DNA from 2 places in the Fodinibius sp. genome. Region 2 is predicted to be linked to the other one. Evidence: riboswitches for the same ligand, from Rfam matches in the RefSeq annotation. Region 2 holds a riboswitch; the other holds the start of a gene.
The links. A riboswitch is a leader RNA that binds a small molecule or an ion and turns the genes downstream of it on or off. The one in region 2 is predicted to bind cobalamin.
Positions count from the first base shown of each region.

Region 1: linked by a shared signal. The riboswitch ahead of metE (5-methyltetrahydropteroyltriglutamate--homocysteine S-methyltransferase) and the one ahead of ACESLU_RS09705 (ABC transporter substrate-binding protein) in region 2 are both predicted to bind cobalamin.

Region 1 is NZ_JBEPWZ010000006.1:14,756-24,454, reverse strand. Features, by position in the region: gene ACESLU_RS01095 (glycosyltransferase family 2 protein) at 1-585, shown strand, start outside; gene ACESLU_RS01090 (hypothetical protein) at 912-1,217, shown strand; gene ACESLU_RS01085 (ribonucleoside-diphosphate reductase subunit alpha) at 1,227-3,647, opposite strand; gene ACESLU_RS01080 (ribonucleotide-diphosphate reductase subunit beta) at 3,744-4,730, opposite strand; gene metE (5-methyltetrahydropteroyltriglutamate--homocysteine S-methyltransferase) at 4,786-7,113, opposite strand; cobalamin riboswitch at 7,257-7,461, opposite strand; gene ACESLU_RS01070 (Npt1/Npt2 family nucleotide transporter) at 8,228-9,699, shown strand, end outside.
Region 2 is NZ_JBEPWZ010000156.1:445-5,849, reverse strand. Features, by position in the region: gene ACESLU_RS09715 (ABC transporter ATP-binding protein) at 155-1,183, opposite strand; gene ACESLU_RS09710 (iron chelate uptake ABC transporter family permease subunit) at 1,183-2,259, opposite strand; gene ACESLU_RS09705 (ABC transporter substrate-binding protein) at 2,259-3,461, opposite strand; cobalamin riboswitch at 3,486-3,745, opposite strand; gene ACESLU_RS09700 (ABC-F family ATP-binding cassette domain-containing protein) at 3,941-5,405, shown strand, end outside.

The DNA.
Region 1 (9,699 bases), on a different contig from region 2:
GTCGAGAAAGATGAGGGCCAGTATGACAATCCGAAGGATATTTTATGGGCCAGCGGGGCGGCGCTGGCGGTCCGGAAAACATTATTCGAGGAACACGGTGGTTTTGACGAGGATTTTGAATTCCATATGGAGGAGATCGACCTGTGCTGGAGACTCTGGAACGCCGGGTATAAGGTCCGGTATTGTCCCCACAGCATTATCTATCACCTGGGTGGCGGCTCGCTCCCGATGGAATCGCCGCGCAAGGTATACTATAACTATCGGAATAACTTAACGATGCTCTGGAAGAATTACAGCGCGCAAACGTTGCATCACCACTTCTGGATACGTTACGGTTTAGATCTCCTGGCCGCTCTGCGATCCCTGTTGCGCGGCAACTGGGCTGAATACAAGGCGATCGTCCGCGCCCATTACCATTTTTGGCAATCTTTCGGCCCGACCCGCCAAAAGCGGGCCCGCCTGCAGGAGAGGCGAACCGTAAAGAAGGATCCATCCCCGATTCTCCCGGTGAATATTGCAGTGGAGTACTTCATCAAACAAAAACACACCTTTACAGCCATATTCCCGACTTCAGAAGAATCATGAATTCCGTGAGCAGCCCCAATTATTGTATGCTGTATAGTGCCCGCAAGAGGGCTTTGCAAAATCCGTGTCACCCTGACCGCTTTCAATAACACATGAAATCTGCCCAGTTGATTCATCTCCTTTGCATCCTGTCCCCCGTCCCCCAAACAAAATGAATTCGATGCAAAAATAGCTGAGTGAGAACAAAAATGATCCCAGAAATACAATAAAACCATCAGCCAGGAGTCTCCTCATTTTTCGACGGGATCAATATAACACAAACATGCTATTTAAAACCTGTTCTATCCTGTTCTTATTGAAGTAAATCGCAATAAGGACGGAGTATTATGAAATACCGGATGAGTTATTATTTAAAGATGATCATGGCTTTTTCCATGGCCCTGTTTTTTACCGGCTGTTCCCAGGGATACCTGCTTATTGAAGGAGAAAGAGGGGGCATAGCCGTAGAGAAACAGGAGCGGAGATCTGACCACCGGAAAAGGGTCGGAAAAATACCGCCCGGAAATATGCCGCCTACCGGAAGCTGCCGGATCTGGTATCCCAATACCCCACCCGGCCACCAGCCCCCGCCGGGGGACTGCTATACGCTTTCCCGCAACATGCCGCCGGGGGCCTGGCTGATCAGGGGGTAGAAAAACCCGCTACTCGCACGCCGGACAAATCCGTCGCAGCATCGGGTCCGTGGGACACGAATCGACGTCGGCCTGGAGCACCTCATCCACGACCTCATCCCCAAACTTCGCCCGGGCTTTGGCTTCCAGTTGCATTTGGTTTTTTGTTTCAGCGGCTTTGGTTTTTTCGGATGAATCCCTGTTCGCGGCGGAAGGGGCGCCCCCGCCTCCGAACCCTTTGCGCGAACCCCTCTTGTTTACATTCTCGGTGTACTTCTCCCCTTTTACTACCTTGTCAATAAAACAGTAATAGGTGGACTTTAGCTTCTTCTCCCAAGCGTAGAGATAGATTTCTTCCATGTTATCACGCAAGCTCTCATCAATGTACAGCGATTTTGATACAGCCTGATCGATGGATTCCTGGAAAGCCGCCGCGATATCGATCTGCCGCTTGGGATGGATCTCATAGGCAGTCTTGTACAGCTCTTTGTCAATGACACCATCCAGCTCATCGATATACTGTACCGACCCGTTATTGGCCTTGATGGCATCTGCCATCTCATCGCTCCACTTTCCTTTTGTTTCCAGATCCTCAATCAGCTGACGGTTGATGACGATATGTTTGCCCGAAAGGGTATCGCGGGAGTAGAGATTGCTGAAATAGCTGTCGATGGAGGAAGTCGTGCCGGTAATGATAGAGATCGAGGCAGTAGGCGCAATGGCCAGCAGCACGGCGTTGCGGCGCGGCGCATAATCATACCCTTTACCCTGCTCTTCCATCTCCCGGTAATGCCTGAACGCCCCGCGCTCTTTGGCCAGCTCCCGCGAGGTACGGTAAGCGATCTTTCGCATGAAGGCTCCCAGCTTCCGGGCCAGGATAACGGCTTCCTCTGAATCATAGGGAATATCCAGGTCAATCAGAGCCTCCGCAAAACCCATGAGTCCAATCCCCAGGGGACGCAAGTCCATGGTATTCTGCCGGGCGGCTTCTGAGGGATAAAAATTCTTGTCCAGGATGTTATCCAGTCCCCGGGTCATTGTCTCAAGCGTATCTTTCAGTTTCTCCCAGTCGATGTCGCTTTTACCCTCTTTCACATGCTTCGAAAGATTCACCGAAGCCAACGTACAAACGGCCGTGGAATCGGGACGGTTGGGGATGGAGATCTCGGTACACAGGTTGGAGCTGTTGATCACGCTGTACTGGGGACACGGGTTATGGCGGTTGTGCTCATCCTTGAAGATCAGCCACGGGTGGCCCGTTTTCGCCAGCTTGAAGAGGTATTTTTTGAAGAAATCTTGGCTGTCCAGCTTCCTGTACTGCTCCAGCTCACCGGCTTCGGCCTGTTCAATACGCCGTGCATAGTTTTTCTTGAAATCATCACCGGTGGAATCCACCAGTTCGGGGCACTCACCGGGATCAAACAGGTAGATCGGCTCTCCCTGGTCGATACGGCGCATCATTTCGTCGGGCATCCACAAGCTCGTGTTGAGCGATGGCGTCCGAAAATAGGCGTTGCCCGTGGTTTCCCGCAGGTCCAGGAAGCCGTCGATATCCAGGTGCCAGGGCTGCATGGAAACGACCTGCGAGCTGCGGCGGCGCCCCCCCTGCTGGATGGAATTGACCAGCGTGTCGAAGATCTTGATAAAGGGAATGGCCCCGGACGAGGGCGCATTCAGCGAGGCGATATTAGAGCCCGTAGCCCTAATGCGACTGACATCGGTCCCCACGCCCCCGGCATACTTTGCCAGGAAGGCCGTTTCGCGCGCCTTGTCCATGATAGAATCCAGGGAGTCGTCGATGACGCTCACATAACAGGAAGAATACTGCGAGGTAACGGTACCCGAGTTAAACAGCGTTGGCGTGGAATGCAGGTACTCCAGCTTAGAAAGCTTGTTGTAGATCCTGATGATCTCCTCGTTGGAATTGCCGATCCCCATGGCCACCCGCATAAAAAACCATTGCGGCTTTTCCATGACCTCTCCATCGCGGTTTTTCATCAGGTAGCGATCATTCATGGTGGTCAGGCCAAAATAGCCGAGCAGGCGGTCTCGCTCAAAGTTGAGGGACTTCTCCAGGAGATCAAAATCGAAGTCGTTGAGGCGTTCATGCAGCAGCTCCTGCTCAAATCCTTTTCCCAGGTATTCCCTGAAATTATCCAGCCGCCGGTCAATCCGCTTGTTAATGAGCTTCAGCAGCTGCCTTGTGGCCAGCGTATCGTAGACCGGGTGCCTGGGGATGAGCTGTTCTATGGCCTTCAGCACCAGCCGGTCGAGCTCTTCGGTGGACACCCGCTCCGGCACTTTCAGATCCAGCTCCTTCATGATCAGAAAGACCAGCTCGTAGTCGTCCTCTACCTCCAGTCCCTCTATAATTTCAAAAATGGCATTAATAATTTTCTGTGTCCTGAATGGTTCTTCCGTTCCGTCGCGTTTTATGACTGTTCGTTTCATGGTGATGGGGTTTGGTTGATAGACTGCTAGCCCTTTAAAAGGTGTTTGTTGAGACGGGGCATGCCACGTCCTTACTGGAAGGATGGCTGTAACATCTCAGTAATTCGTGTATTCAGTCGAGGAGACCTCGAAGAAGTTGATCAGCTTCTTTACGTCCTCTTTTTGGAGGAATCGCAGTGGATTTTCGTTGATATGAAACTCCTGCTGAAAACCCAGCTCCTGTAGTCGTCGATCGGTGATATACTTTAGGTAGCGCTCCAGTTCTCCGTATGATATACCCAAAATAGTGCGCTCCCCGAACTTGTGCTTTACGTATTCTATTTCCAGGGCTGTTCCCTCCAAAATAACGTCTCGTATATCCTGCACGTACTCGGTATCTTCCACAATCCCTGGATTTTCATCCAGCATGATCAGGATCGCCTCAATGCCATTTTGCAGGTGCAGCGACTCATCAATCAGTACCAGCTCCACTCCCGATACCACATTCTTCATCTTGGCCATATCCTTGAGGGCGAAGAAATGCGCAAAGGAGGAATAAAAGAAGATCCCCTCCAGGATAATGTTATTCAGCAGGATAGCCCGCAAGATCTGTTTTTGTCCCCCGAGCGTTTCCGGATCGATCTGCCCGTAGCTGATCTTGTCGATCTCATCCACAATCAGCGACTGCTTTTTGCGCAGGATGGGATCGTCAAAGGCCACATCGTACATCTTTTCGCGGTCCATGCCAAAGGACTGCAGCACAATCTCAAAGAAATCGCTGTGGATATTCTCCATGAACAACTGGGTGCTGAAGCTCATCTTGGCATGGGGATCGGTGAGCAGCGGAAAGAAGGAATTCACCAGCACATTCTGAACCAGCAGCTCCGAGGAGCAGAAGTAGCCCACAGCCGTATCAAAAAGATCTTTTTCATCATCCGAAAGCGAGTGATAGTCCAACGCATCCTGCTGAATGTTTAACTCCTCTGGAAACCATATTGCTTTCTTCTGTTTCTCATACAGCTCCTTGAAAATAGGATATGATGGGTCTTCACTGAGTTTAATATTATCGCGTACGGAAGTGCGTCCAATTAATTTGTTATTCATAAATAAATAAGATTTGTCGGGACATACCATGGTACGTCCGCACATATTAAAAATTTTATATATTCTTTCGCATCTGGCGGGCTGCTTCCACCATATTTTCCAGCGACGGCAGCGTCTCTTCCCAGCCGCGGGTTTTAAGTCCACAGTCGGGGTTGACCCAAATCTGTTCAGGCTCAAGTACATCCGCGGCTTTTTCTAACAGCTCGACCATCTCTTCGGTCGACGGTACCCGCGGAGAATGGATATCGTAGACGCCCGGACCTATTTCATTGGGATAATCGAACTCCACAAAGGCATCCAGAAGCTCCATCTGGGAACGAGAAGTCTCCATGGAGATCACATCCGCATCCAGGCGGGCGATATGTTCGATCACATCATTAAACTCCGAGTAGCACATATGCGTGTGGATCTGTGTATAATCCTCAACCACCGTAGAAGCTATGCGGAAGGCATCTACCGCCCATTCAAGATATCGGTCCCAGTCGTCACGCCGCAGCGGTAGCCCTTCCCGAAAGGCGGGTTCATCAATCTGGATAGCCTGGATGCCGGCTTCCTCCAGGTCTTCGACTTCATCGCGGATGGCCAGGGCAATCTGCTTAGCGGTTTCAGACCTAGACTGGTCGTCGCGCGGAAAAGACCACTGCAGGATGGTTACCGGACCCGTGAGCATTCCTTTTACCGGCTTATCCGTTTGGGACTGCGCGTAGGCTGACCACTTGACGGTAATCGCTTCCGGCCGGTGGACATCGCCATAAATGATGGGCGGTTTCACACCGCGGGTCCCGTAGCTTTGCACCCAGCCGTTGCGGGTAAAGGCAAAACCGGCAAACTGCTCGCCGAAATATTCTACCATATCGTTGCGCTCGAATTCACCGTGGACCAGCAGATCCAGACCAATCTCTTCCTGCTTTTGGATCAGCTCGTCTATCGCCTTTTTGATATGTTGCTCATATTCTTTCCGGGACAGATTTCCCTTACGGTAATCGGCCCGCCATTGCCGGACTTCTTTGGTTTGTGGAAAGGAACCGATAGTGGTAGCAGGAAATAAATCCGGCAGATTCAGATGCTTTTGCTGTATCTTTTTGCGCTCTCTGTAGGAGTGGTCCCGGTGCAGGAACCCATCATCCAGATTCTCCATGCGCTCTTTCACATCGGGATTATGCACCAGTGATGACTCTCCCTTATCGGCCAGATCTTCTTGGTGCGCCCTTACGAGTACTTCCTCTTCATCTGTTAGCGAACCCTCTGCAATCTTTTTCAACAAAGATAGCTCCTCCAGCTTCTGGTTAGCAAAAGCCATCCAGTGTTTCACCTCGGCAGGCAGCGCCGTCTCGTCCGTCTCCTGCTCCAGGTCCACCGGACAGTGCAACAGCGAGCACGAAGGCCCTATCCAAAGTCGATCGCTCCCAAGCACTTCTTCAGCCTGTTGAATAACTTCTATTGTCGTTTCAAGATCTGCTTTCCAGATGTTACGGCCGTTAATTAATCCCAGTGAAAGGACTTGTTTTTCATCCACTGCGTCGAGCACCTCATCAAGCTGACCGGGGGCTTCTACCAGATCGATATGAATTCCTTCAACCGGCAATCCGGACGACAGCTCCGTGTTTACTCCCAATCCCTCAAAATAGGTAGTCAACAACAGGTTCAGCTCCTCCCGGTTTTCATCCAGCGTTTGATAGGTTTGGCGGAAGGCTTCTTTTGCTTTTTCCTCCAGGTCGAGGGACAAAAACGGTTCTTCTATCTGTACCCACTCTACGCCCATCCGTTCAAGCTTTTCCAAGATTTCCTGGTAGACGGGCAGCAGATCATCCAACAGATCCAGACGGTGAAAATCTCCGGCCCCATCTTTCTCCTTGCCCAGCAGCAAAAAACTAATCGGACCGATAAGTACAGGCTTTGTAATTACTCCAACAGCTTTAGCCTCCTCGTATTCATCAAATATTTTGGATGAAAGGCACTGGAAAGATTGTTCCGGTGAAAACTCCGGGACGATATAGTGGTAGTTCGTATTAAACCATTTGGTCATCTCCATGGCCGATATATCGTGTTCTTCATTCTGTATGCCCCGTGCCATTGCAAAATAAGTATCGATTGGATAACTCAGAATTTTGTCATTCTCCTGGTGGTACAATTCCTGGTATCGCTCCGGAATAGCGCCCACTAGCAGCGCCGTATCCAGCACCTGGTCATATAGGGAGAAATCATTCGACGGCACCCAGTCTATTCCGGCTTCCTTCTGTTTGGTCCAGTGCATCACCCGAAGCGCTTCGGTGGATTCCACCAGTTTTGATTTACTTACATCGCCTTTCCAATAAGATTCTACGATTTTTTTAAGATCTCTGTTGATACCTATCCGCGGGTATCCGAGGTTATGAGTAAGCATGAGTAATACCTTGTTTTAGCTTATAATTATACGGGGAGGGAATGCTAAAACGTTGATAAGACAGGAGATATAAATATCATATAACTCATAATATAGACATGCACCAGACCTGTCTTCCAACAACGCCTTAACTCCCGAAGGCCTCGTTTAGTCAATTTAAAGGCAGGTCTCCTGGCTTCCCGAAATTTCCCTGATCCTTCCCATCTCTTTTGGGGCTGAGACAGTGGCTTAACAAGGAAACATATCGGATTACAGTTGCGGGAACAGCTCCGGATTCTCCCTCTTCGGGGATCACCGGATTCCCTTTTCATCCGCCGACTAGCGGACACCTTTAAATCTTACTTTCAAGAAAACAGCTTCTGCGTTCATTGTCAACGATTACTTTTCCACATTTAGCCGAAGTTGTTAACATTTCGATGAAGAGATATTGGCAAAGTACGGTACGGGCGGGCTGGTGGCCTCATTTACATACTCATACTATTTCGAAAAAAAATTATATATTAAGTGCAGAGAGTGGCCCAATATCCTGTTAATGTCGCTCTTCTTTTTTGGTCATTGCCACTTTATCAGTTTTAAACTGCTGAAAAGAGGCTTGCTGGTTAACTTTTATCAGGATTATCGGTCACAACTGCTGGGAGCAAGTTTTACAGGAGATGAAGTAGAACAGCCGGCAAAAGTGGTCAAGAGGTAGGTATCACTTTGTTATTTTTATCCATAGCAAAAACATTTGGTTCAATTGGATTCCCAGCTATTCCCAGTCTGCTATTTGTTACCAATTATGTCGACCCGTGACAAGAACCTTAATTATCTAATCAACCAGTCTGTTAAAGAAGCGTTGTACAAGCCAAACAAGATACAAAGTACAAGGTAAAAACCTTTATCAATATGTTTTACAGCCATTTTCCAAAGTATTGACCGCCGTACCCAGTCTGACTGTTGCGGTCTGGATAGGGTGAGAACACCTATGAGGCTATCCTTTGCATGCCTGATTATTCTTGTATTTTAGATGTCAGTAGTCCGTTGCGCAGGCAGAGAATTTAAAAAGAATAGATACCGAAGGCACACGAGTTTAGAAAACAATTAGAACACTTCCTGCAAAAACAAATAAAGCAGTTTGAAGAAACTTATCTCCATATTTTATGACATCCGAAAGGACGAATGGCGGTCGGTACTGCTGATGTTCGTAATCCATTTTATTCTGATGGTCATCCTGTACTTTCTAAAGCCTGCACGAGATAGCTTATTTCTCACCTCCAATGGGCCGGAGGATCTTCCCTATGTTTATATTCTGCTGGCAGTGATTTCCATTCCGGTTACCCATCTTCTCACCGGATTTATGAGACGCTATCCCATTCGGTCAGTCCTTATCTGGACACTGGGGGGACTGGCAGTCAACATTCTGTTTATCCGCTGGTTGTTTCAATATGATATGGAATGGATTTTCATGACCTTTTATATCTGGGTGGGCATTTTTGGGATTCTGGTAATCTCATTGTTTTGGATATTAGCGAATGCTGTTTTTAAACCCGCACAGTCAAAACGGGTTTTTCCATTCCTTACACTCGGAGCTATTTTAGGAGCTATTGCCGGTAGTGAAGCCTCCAGTCTCATCGTCTCACTAATTGATCTTTCTACAGAGAATCTGCTTTATATTTGTGTGGGGTTATTAATTCTGGCGATGAGACTCTTGTTTTTTATTCCAAAGATCTCAACTCCTGAATCGAAGCTGGACGCCAATAAAAAAAGTACTCGAATCTCCTCTCCCCTCAAAGCTGCCCAAAAAATTGTGGCATCCCGTTATCAACTTACAGTAGCCGGAATCATAGGTCTGACAATGATGACCACTACTTTTACCGATTACCAGTTTAAAGCACTTGCTTTTGACGCCTATCCCGAAACCGCGGGCTTAACTGCATTTATAGGTACCTTTTATGCCGGTGTCAGCCTGGCTTCTTTAGGTATACAAGTATTGCTATCTTCGCAGATCATAAAAAAAATGGGCCTGTCGGGTGCTATTTTATCGCGTCCCGTTAGCATGATGATCGGAGCTATACTGATGGCTGTTGAACCCGTACTGGCATCGATCGTTATTTTAAATGGGTTCGATGGAGCTACCCGCTACTCCATTGATAAAACAGGCCGTGAACTGCTTTTTTTACCCATCTCCCAGCATACCAAAGAACAAACTAAAATTTTCATTGATATCTTTGTGGATCGCTTTTCCCGTGGACTGGGAGGGGTCGTATTACTGGGCTTTATTGTCGTACTCAACTGGTCGGTATATCTGCTGACCTATGTCGTTATCACATTATTGATCATTTGGATTTTGCTTGGCATACGAGCCAAAAAGGGATATGTGAATAAGTTTCGAAGCTCAATCCAGAAACAGCTTATCGGGACCGACAGTATGGCCCTTAACCTCAATGAATCCACTATTTATTCCATTATCAAGGAATCATTACATAGCACCAGTGATTCACAGGTTTTGCATACCCTCTTTTTACTGAAAGACAGTAACGTCGAAAAGATTGCGGAAGATCTAAGACAACTATTGGATCATCAGAACAGTGAAATAAAACTGCAAGC
Region 2 (5,405 bases):
GGGAGAACAGGAAAGCTGTTTTAGAATAACGACTCATTTGGAAAAACGCTTCCCGGAAAGAGAATTATAGTTAGAACACTATCTTGTTATCCCCCGGCGGTATTTTTTATTCGTTTTTTGGCCGCTCAAAAAATGAACAAAAAAATCACTTAAATTAAGACTCCAACTTCCCCAGCTCATGGATCAAATCCCGGACCGAATGGCAGGGGTATTGCTCTCCTTCATAGCTGATCTCCCACTGGAATTCCTTCCCGGACGGCTGTACCACCACCCGGAGCTCCGTACCATTCGATTCTGATACCTCATAGCCGGAGCGCTCCAGGGCCCGTCGCGTCCAAAAGACGCCCTCGGCATCCCCATGCAGGCAGATCGACCCTCTGGAAGGTTCGTGAAGCCTGAACGAACCGGTGGCACGGTCGAAATCGAAGCTGTCCTGCGCAAACACCGCTTCAAACGTACCGTCCAGCACCAGATCCTCGGGCGTGCCGGTGACCACCCTGCCCTGCCGGTCAATGAGCCACAGCGAGTCGGCCGCTTTAAGGGCGAGGTCCAGCTCATGGGTTGACAGTAAAACCGCCTTTCGCGTATTATGGGACAAACGACGCAACAGGCGCATAATCGCCACCCGGTTGGGCAGGTCCAGGTGAGCCGTGGGCTCATCCAGCAAGATAGCGGAGGTATCCTGCGCCAGCGCCCGGGCGATCATCACTTTTTGACGCTCCCCGTCGCTCAGGTGCAGTACGTCGCGGTCGACAAACGGTTCAATACCCGTGGATTCAATAGCCCAGGCTATTTTTTCTTCATCTTGTTGGTCCAGCGAACCGAACCACCCCGTGTAGGGCGAACGACCGAAGGCCACCAGCTCGTATACGCTTAAATTACCGATCGTAAGACGGTCGGTCAGCACCGTACTTACCTTCCGGGAGACCTCCCTGACAGAAAGACCGCTTATTTCTTCCCCCGATAAATGGATCGTCCCGCTCAATGGAGCGTGCAGCCCGGCGAGCGTGCGGATAAGCGTTGACTTTCCCGATCCGTTGGGTCCCAGCAGGCAAACAACCGCTCCCCTGTGCAGCGACACATCAATATGGCGGGCCACGGTGGTGGAGGTACGACGACGTCCCCGCGTCGGAAATCCGATCTCCAAATCCCGGCTCGATATGATAGGTTCAGGGTTATCCATCAGAAGGAAGCCTGCAGGTTTTTGCGCTGAATGATCACCCATATCACCACCGGAGAGCCCACCATCGAAGTGACCGCGCTGATGGGCAGGGTCGCCGTAGAGCCGGGCATCTGGGCGATGACATCACAGCCCAGCAGCAGCATCGCTCCCATCAACAGGGTCCCCGGAACGAGCACGCGATGCTCGTTCGTGCCCAGCAGCGACCTGGTCAAATGGGGAACGGCAATCCCGACAAAACCGATAGGCCCGCAAAAGGCCGTGATGCCCCCGGCCAGCAGGCTGGTGCTTACGATGATCCATATCCGGGCCCTGGAAACGGACAAGCCCATGCTGCGCGCGTAATTTTCGCCTAACAACAGCCCGTTGAGCGATTTGGACAGCAGCATGGCCATGCCTCCTCCTGCGAGCGTCAGGACGCCCAACATCCAAAGCTGGCTGAGCGGTACCCCTCCCAGGCTGCCGAACGTCCATATCAGGTAGTCCTGGATCTGTTCCGGCCGGCTGAAATACTGCCAGATACTCACCAGAGCGATGGTCATATTGCCGACCATCAAACCGATAATAAGCAGCGTCACATTATCCCGAACCTTTACGGAGATAAGCAGGATAAGCAACAATACCGCTGCCGAACCGATACTTGCCGCTAATATAATCAACCAGCTCCCCATTGCGGACAGTTGCCGGATGGCAAAAATAGTCGTGATCGTCCCGCCGGCTAACATTACCACCGCTACGCCGAGACTCGCGCCCGCTGTGATGCCCAGCACCGATGGTCCGGCCAGCGGGTTACGGAACAGCGTCTGCATAAGGAGTCCCGCCACGGAAAGCGCGCTGCCGGCCAGGATAGCGGTAACAGCGCGGGGTATGCGTATGTTGATCAGAATCTTTTGCCAGGCCGGTTCCCGGGGTTCTCCTCCCGACAACATATGCAGAATATCGGGAAGTGGGATATTCACCGAGCCGAGCGCCAGGTTTAACAGGAAAAGCCCAACGACCCCCGTCACGAGGAGGAAAAAGTACAGGGGACGAATTCCCATGCGATACGGCCTTTTATGATCCCTTGGCTGATCAGTCATCACTCAACATTGTCGTAATAGTAAAAGTCATGGTCGCCCGCGATTTCAGGATGGAAAATTTTGATCAGGTCAGCCAGAACGAGGTCGGGACGTACGACCCCCGACTCCCAAAAGTCATTCGCCCCCGACGGGGTGGAACGCCGATAGTTATGATAGATTTCGCCGGTCTGAAATGATTTAAAATCGCGGAAGCGCTCATCTTTGGCTAAAATATCCTCTTTTGTTTTTGCGGTTCCAGGGTGCAACCAGACATCGGCTTCCAGTCCCTGCCGGTACACCACCTCGAATGCTTTTCGGAGTCCCCCGGTCTCCTCAGACTCCAACCACGGGTAATCCGCTCCCGCGTCCTTGAGAAACCGGGCGGTAAAACTCTCCCCGCCCGGGACAAACCAGGCGCCCTTGTACGGCATATTATTGATCGTCATCGGCTTATCCTCCACCGTGTCAACCGCTGCCTTGAAATCGTTATATTGCCGGGCTACCTTGTCAAACTTTTTGTTGGCCAGCTTTTCTTTGTTTAACAGGGCCGCCATCACCTTGACCCATTCCGCCTTGCCAAGCGGGGTCGTCTCCAGCCATTCGGAATTCACCAGCAGATCAATACCGGAATCCATCAGTACGCGGTAATGATCAAACTGTGATGTGGGTCCCCCGGAAACCATAAGCAGATCGGGATCGAGGGCAAGCACCTTTTCCTTATTGAGCTCCCCTTCCTGGAAGCCGGTTATGGTCCCCTCCTCTATTCGCTGGCGGACCTCCGGGGTATAGACATAATCGGCGCCCACCACTCCGGTAACCCTTTCATTGGCGTCGAGCATATCCGTGAGAGCGATATGAGTGGCGGAAGTGGCGACCAGGGTGCGGACGGGAATGGGGATTTTTCGGGTATTTTTTACGTTAACCTGATCTGCTATCTCCCTTGGTACCAGGGAGTAGCGCAACGTGTCGAGGCGATCCTGAAAAGGATTGATAATTTCCAGAAGCTTGTAGTTGTCGCGGTAACTGATGCGAAATCCCTCGGCATAATCGGCCTCTGCCTTGTGGGAAAAATCGACGGCTACCGTGTCGGGTTCCGGGGAGTTTGGCTGCCCTTCGGAAGCAGACGATTGGCAACCCGCCGCGAGCAGAACGGCGACCAAAAGGACCGCACAGGCACGTCTATTGTAGTATGCATGTCGAAAAAAGGATCGCCTTGTTGACATCGGTACGGCTTTTCTCCCGAAAGCTTTTCCATCATCATTGCCGGCAGGTCTTCTGGCTTGCTCCGCTTTCAACAACCTTCCCGTCCGCCGGCCGGCGGACAGTGGTATCGAAGGATTAAAAACGTTAGTCCGTATCTCTCACAAAAGAGTGTTGAGAAACAAGGGTTAAGAGCTTACAGCAGCGGGGACTGCTCCGGACTACCCGTGGCCACACGGCACAGGTCACCGGATTCCCTTTTAACGTCCCGCCTGCAGCGGGACAAACCGTCAATGAATCAGTAGGTTAGAAATAGATGATTAAAGTAACGGTATTCTGTCATATAAGCCAACGGGAAACTTACCCGGATGTTCAGCCCCGGGGCAATGCTATTCCCAACATACCAGGATCCGGCGAAAAGGCTGTGAGTCCGTATTACTTTTCTTATCTTATGCCCCGCACCCACGACGTTCACTCTTAATAATCTTGTCGAAAACGATTCATGACCTACCTGTCAACTGAAAACCTGGCCAAGAACTACGGTATCAAGGTGCTGTTTGAGGATCTCTCCTTCGGTATTTCAAAGGGGGACAAGACCGCCCTGATCGCTGAAAATGGTACGGGAAAGTCTACATTGCTGAAGATATTGGCCGGCAGGGAGACCCCGGATGCCGGCAAGGTGATGATTCAAAACGACGTCAGCATCGGCTTCCTCGAACAGGACCCGCAGCTGGATGAGCGCAAGACCATCCGCTCCTACATTGCGCAAAGCGACAACAGGATGGTTCAGCTCATCCAGCAGTATGAAAAAGCAGCCCGGGAGCAGGCTGAAAATTACAATGAGAAAACCCGGAAGGCGTTCGAGAAAGCCGCAGCAGCCATGGAGGCGGCCGACGCCTGGGATTACGAGCAGCGGATGGAACAGATTCTCGGCAAGCTGGATATCCACGACCTGGACCAGTCCATCGGCACTCTTTCGGGGGGACAGCGAAAGCGGGTGGCCCTGGCCTTTGTGCTGCTGGACGATCCGGATTTTCTGATCCTCGACGAGCCGACCAACCACCTGGATGTGGATATGATCGAGTGGCTCGAAGAGTACCTGAAAAAGAGTACCAAAACACTGCTGATGGTCACACACGACCGCTATTTCCTGGATCGCGTATGTAATCACATTATTGAGCTGGAGGACGGTAAAATCTATCACCATGATGGAAATTATCAATATTTCCTTGAAAAACGGGCGGAACGGCAGGAAATCGAGCGGAAAAAGATGCACAAGGCCAATCAGCTTTATAAAAAGGAGCTTCAGTGGATGCGGCGCTCTCCCAAAGCGCGGACGACGAAATCCAAATCGCGCATCGATGATTTTGAAGAGCTTCAAGACAAGACGGACACGGGTCCCGGGGGGCCTGAACTCCGCCTCCAGATGGATATGCACCGGATGGGCGGCAAGATCCTGGAATTGATCAATGTCTCCAAAAGTTATGGGGACGAGACCATTCTCGACAGTTTTTATTATGACTTTGAGAAAGGCGAACGGATCGGCATTATCGGCAAAAACGGTGCCGGCAAGAGCACCTTCCTCAAACTGCTTACAGGGGAAGAACCAATCGATTCGGGGAAGATACGGACGGGAGAAACCATCGTATTCGGCCATTACAGGCAGGAAGGACTCCTCTTTGATGAAGACCAGCGGGCGATCGATGTGATTGAAGACGTGGCCAAAGTCATCAAACTGTCAAGCGGGAAAAAGATATCCGCTTCGCAGTTTCTGGAGCACTTCCTGTTTTCTCCCGAAATGCAGTATACCCCGGTAAAAAAGCTAAGCGGGGGTGAAAAAAAGCGGCTCAGTCTGATGTTGGTGCTCATTCAGAATCCGAATTTCCTGATCCTCGACGAGCCGACCAACGACCTGGACCTGCTCACCCTCAATAAGCTGGAGGAGTTTCTGCTCGACTTCGAAGGCT